DNA from 2 places in the Stenotrophomonas sp. YJH_SMC_94-11 genome. Region 1 is predicted to be linked to the other one. Evidence: riboswitches for the same ligand, from Rfam matches in the RefSeq annotation. Region 1 holds a riboswitch; the other holds the start of a gene.

What was found. A riboswitch is a leader RNA that binds a small molecule or an ion and turns the genes downstream of it on or off. The one in region 1 is predicted to bind glycine.
Region 2: linked by a shared signal. The riboswitch ahead of AC5P74_RS01925 (trimeric intracellular cation channel family protein) and the one ahead of gcvP (aminomethyl-transferring glycine dehydrogenase) in region 1 are both predicted to bind glycine.

Annotation. Positions count from the first base shown of each region.
Region 1 is NZ_JCAFTR010000012.1:30,597-32,980, forward strand. Features, by position in the region: gene AC5P74_RS18160 (multidrug effflux MFS transporter) at 1-703, opposite strand, end outside; glycine riboswitch at 1,003-1,105, shown strand; gene gcvP (aminomethyl-transferring glycine dehydrogenase) at 1,168-2,384, shown strand, end outside.
Region 2 is NZ_JCAFTR010000001.1:424,120-426,503, forward strand. Features, by position in the region: gene AC5P74_RS01920 (3-deoxy-7-phosphoheptulonate synthase) at 1-604, shown strand, start outside; gene AC5P74_RS01925 (trimeric intracellular cation channel family protein) at 853-1,470, opposite strand; glycine riboswitch at 1,555-1,658, opposite strand; glycine riboswitch at 1,672-1,761, opposite strand; gene AC5P74_RS01930 (GIY-YIG nuclease family protein) at 1,802-2,068, shown strand; gene AC5P74_RS01935 (nuclear transport factor 2 family protein) at 2,140-2,384, shown strand, end outside.

The sequences.
Region 1 (2,384 bases):
TGTACAGGAAGATTCCACCAAAGCCGATGCTGCCGGCCAGCGCCAGGCGCAGGAAGCGTGGATTGAAACCGATGCGCACGTAATCACGCATCAACGCGCGCGGTGACAACGGCACGCGCGCTTCGACCGGATGGGTCTCGGGCAGGTAGCGTGCAGTGGCCGCCAGCAGGACCAGCCCGAACACCACCAGGAACCAGAAGATCAGCGGCCATCCCGCGCCACTGAGCAGGATCCAGCCACCGATGATCGGCGCGATGGCCGGGGCGATGCCGAACAGCATGGACACCTGGCTCATCAGCCGCTGCGCGTCATGGCCGTGGTACAGGTCGCGGATCACCGCGCGGCCGACGATCATGCCGACACCCGCCGACAGGCCCTGCAGCGCGCGGAAGGCCAGCAGCGTGGTCAGGTCGGTGGACAGTGCGCAGCCCACCGAGGCGCCGACGAACACCACCAGTCCACCGAGGATCACCCGCTTGCGGCCCCAGGCGTCGGACAGCGGGCCGTGCGCCAGGCTCATCAGGCCGTAGAACAGCAGGTACACGCTGATGGTCTGCTGCACCGCCACCTCGTCCACCGCCAGGCGCCGGGCCAGCTGCGGGAAGGCCGGGAAGATGGTGTCGATCGAGAACGGGCCGAACATGGCCAGGCCGGCAAGCAGCAGGGCCATGCGGCGGGTGGAGGGAGCAACAGCGGCGGTCATGGGAAAGGCGTCCGGCAGGGCCATGCGTGGCACGCACGGCGGGCGCCGGTCCCTGTCTGCAGGGAGGGCGCCAGATGAATTCGGGTATCTGGCCATCATAGGTGGGGATTGCGCCTGATGCCATGCAGCGATGCACAAAACGCACGTCCGGGCCATCGGCCATTCAGGCGCAGCGGCCAGGCCCGTAGACGGCCAGCGGGCCCGCAACGGGCTATAATCGGCGGGCAACACGGTGGGAGAAGCGGAACACCGCTGCCGAAGGCGCAACGCCCGTAATCGCTCAGGCCCGATACCACCCGTAACAGAACTCTGGAGAGACCGGTTCGATCCGGCGCCGAAGGGGCACGAAGCCGCGGTTTTCCGCGCTTCCAAACTCTCAGGCAAAAGGACAGAGGGGCGCCCCGCAGACCGCCGACCGGCGGCTTGTGCCCGTGCGTGTGCCCTTTCCTGACGGATCCTTCGCCATGTCCCAGAACACCCCTTCCCTGCGTGAGCTCGAGCACCACAATGCGTTCGTCGAGCGCCACATCGGCCCCAACGATGCCGAGATCGCGCAGATGCTCGACGTCGTCGGCCACGCGTCGCTGGATGCGATGACCGATGCCATCGTGCCGGCCAAGATCAAGTCGCCGGCGCCGCTGGCGCTGCCGGAGTCGATGACCGAAGTGCAGGCACTGGCGAAGATCCGTGCGATCGCCGACAAGAACACCGTGCTGCGCAGCTTCATCGGCCAGGGCTACTACGGTACCCACACCCCGAACGTGATCCTGCGCAACATCCTGGAAAACCCGGCCTGGTACACCGCCTACACCCCGTACCAGGCCGAGATCTCGCAGGGCCGCATGGAAGCGCTGATCAACTTCCAGACCCTGTGCGCCGACCTGACCGGCATGGAGATCGCCAACGCCTCGCTGCTGGACGAAGCCACCGCCGCCGCTGAAGCGATGACCCTGGCCAAGCGTTCGGCCAAGTCGAAATCGGACACCTTCTTCGTGCACGACGCCGTGCACCCGCAGACCCTGGAACTGCTGCGCACCCGCGCTGAACCGATGGGCATCGTGCTGCGCGTCGGCACCCCGGCCGAAGCACTGGAAGCGGAAGCCTTCGGCCTGCTGCTGCAGTACCCGGACACCTTCGGCCAGGTCGGCGACTACAGGGCGCTGGTCGATGCCGTGCACGCGCGCGGCGGCCTGGTGGCCGTGGCCACCGACCTGCTGGCACTGACCCTGCTGGCCGCCCCGGGCGAATGGGGCGCGGACATCGTGGTCGGCAACAGCCAGCGTTTCGGCGTGCCATTCGGTTTCGGTGGCCCGCACGCCGCGTTCATGGCCTGCCGTGACGCCTACAAGCGCTCGATGCCGGGCCGCCTGATCGGCGTTTCGGTCGATGCCCAGGGCAACCCGGCCTACCGCCTGACCCTGCAGACCCGCGAGCAGCACATCCGCCGCGAGAAGGCGACGTCGAACATCTGTACCGCACAGGTGCTGCTGGCGGTGATGGCCTCGATGTATGCGGTCTACCACGGCCCGGAAGGCCTGACCCGCATCGCCCGGCGCACCCACCGCCTGGCCTCGATCCTGGCTGCGGCACTGCGCAACGCCGGCGTGCAGGTCGGTGGCGACTTCTTCGACACCCTGCACATCACCGGCGTGCATGCCGATGATATCCACGCCAAGGCACG
Region 2 (2,384 bases), on a different contig from region 1:
GGCATGGGGCGCGATCGGCGCACGCACCACCGAAAGCCAGGTGCATCGCGAGCTGGCTTCGGGGCTGTCGTGCCCCGTCGGCTTCAAGAACGGCACCGATGGCAACGTGAAGATCGCCGCCGACGCGGTGGGTGCGGCATCCAATCCGCATCATTTCCTGTCGGTCACCAAGCAGGGGGGCACTGCCATCGTGTCGACCACCGGCAACCCGGATTGCCATGTGATCCTGCGCGGTGGCAAGCAACCGAACTACGACGCTGGCAGCGTGGCCGAGGCCTGCCAGGTGCTGGCCAAGGCCAAGCTGCCGGCGCGACTGATGATCGATGCCAGCCATGCCAACAGCCTGAAGAACCCCGAGAACCAGCCGAAGGTGATCGACGACATCGCCGCTCAGATGGAAGACGGCGAACAGCGCATCGTGGGCGTGATGATCGAGAGCCATCTGGTCGGGGGCCGCCAGGAACTGGTGGAAGGCCAGCCGCTGGTCTACGGGCAGAGCATCACCGATGGCTGCATCGACTGGGACACCACCGTGACGGTGCTGGAGCGACTGGCTGCGGCCGTGCGCGCCCGTCGCGACGTGAAGGTGTCCGAAGCCGCCTGAGTGCGGCACGTGTGTGGATGGCGGCCAGCGCCTGCGGGGGTGCGGCCGCGATCAGGGCCGGCCGGAGTTGGAGACCGGCCCATCTGCACCGGCGATGCGCCTGGCGCTGCGCATGAGCGACAGCGCCAGGTACATCGCCGGGGTGGTGATGCCGATATTTGTAGCGTCGAGCCATGCTCGACGTGCGCGCGACGCGCGTTGGCTTCCTGCAAAGCGCAGTCGAGCATGGCTCGACGCTACGAAGAGGCTCAATGCACTTCGTCGTGGTACACGAACTTCGGCATTTCCCAGCGATAGTGGATCGCCAGCAGGCGCAGCGCGAAGCCGCCGCCGAGGCAGCACAGGATCGCAGTGGCATCGGCCACGCCCCAATGCAGCAGCAACAGATAGGCCGCACCGGTCAGCAGTGCGATGATCGCGTACAGCTCCTTCTGGAAGATCAGCGGCACCTCGTTGCAGAGGATGTCGCGCAGCACGCCGCCGAACGCGCCGGTCAGCATGCCGGCGATCAGCACGATCGGCATCGCATGGCCGGCCTCGCGCGCGATCGAGCAGCCGATCAGGGTGAAGGCGATCAGGCCCAGGCCATCGAGCACCAGGAAGGTGCGCCGGAAGTGGTGCATCCAGCGCGCCACCCAGGTGGCGATCAGCGCCGCGCACACGGTGAAACCCAGGTACTCGGGATGCTTCACCCAGCCCAGCGGGTAGTGGCCGAGCAGGATGTCGCGCAGCGAGCCGCCCCCGAGGGCGGTGACGCAGGCGATCATGACCACACCGAACAGGTCCATGCGGCGGCGGCCGGCAGACAGTGCACCGGTCATGGCTTCGGCGGAAATGGCGATCAGGTAGATGATGGACAGCAGCATGGGACAGGCTCCGGGCGCGGTGGGGCCGGCCATGCGCAACTGCCACCACTGCCTGCGCAATGACGGGATGACGATGACCGGTGCCGCTCCCGCTGTCCTTTTGCCTGAGAGTTCAGCGGCGTTGGCCGCGTGCCCCTTCGGCGGATCGTCCCGGGCGTGCCCGGTGACCTCTCTCCAGCTCGGCGAGTCGAATGCATGGTTGGTGGGATTCCAGCCCACCGGCCTGAGCGATCATGGGAGCCTGCGCCTTCGGCGGGCACCAGCGCGGCGCCACTCTCCTGCATTCGGGCGCCAGTATATCCGCTGCAGTGCAGCACGGCATAATCCGGGCATGGCCCCGTCCCTCCGCCCGTGGTTCCTGTACCTGCTCGAATGCCGCGATGGCAGCTATTACGCCGGCATCAGCACCGACGTGGATGCGCGTTTCGCCGCCCACCAGGCCGGCAAGGGCGCGCGCTACACCCGGGCCCGGCCACCGCTGCGCGTGCTGGCCGTGCGCGAGTACCCGGACCGGGCCGCCGCCTCGCGGGCCGAGTGGCAACTCAAGCAGCAGCCGCGCGAACGCAAGCTGGCCTGGCTGCAGGCGCCGGTCCTGTAGATCCACGCCACGCGTGGATGGGCTACCCGGCCCATGCGATGATCGCCCCGCGCCCAGAGCTGGAGACCCGGATGTCCACGATCGCCCTGCTGTTCGCTCTTTCCGCCGCAACGAGCCCTGCCCCCGACCCGGCCACCCTCGCGGCCATCGAAGCCACCTGCCACGACTACGTCGACGGCCAGCTGGAGGCCGACCCGCAGCGCGTCGCCCGCTCCCTGCATCCGGACCTGGCCAAGCGCGCTGTGCTCGGCGATACACCCGACGAACGCCTGGGCCTGCGCCGGATGTCGAAGGAAGAACTGGTCTCGCTGACGAA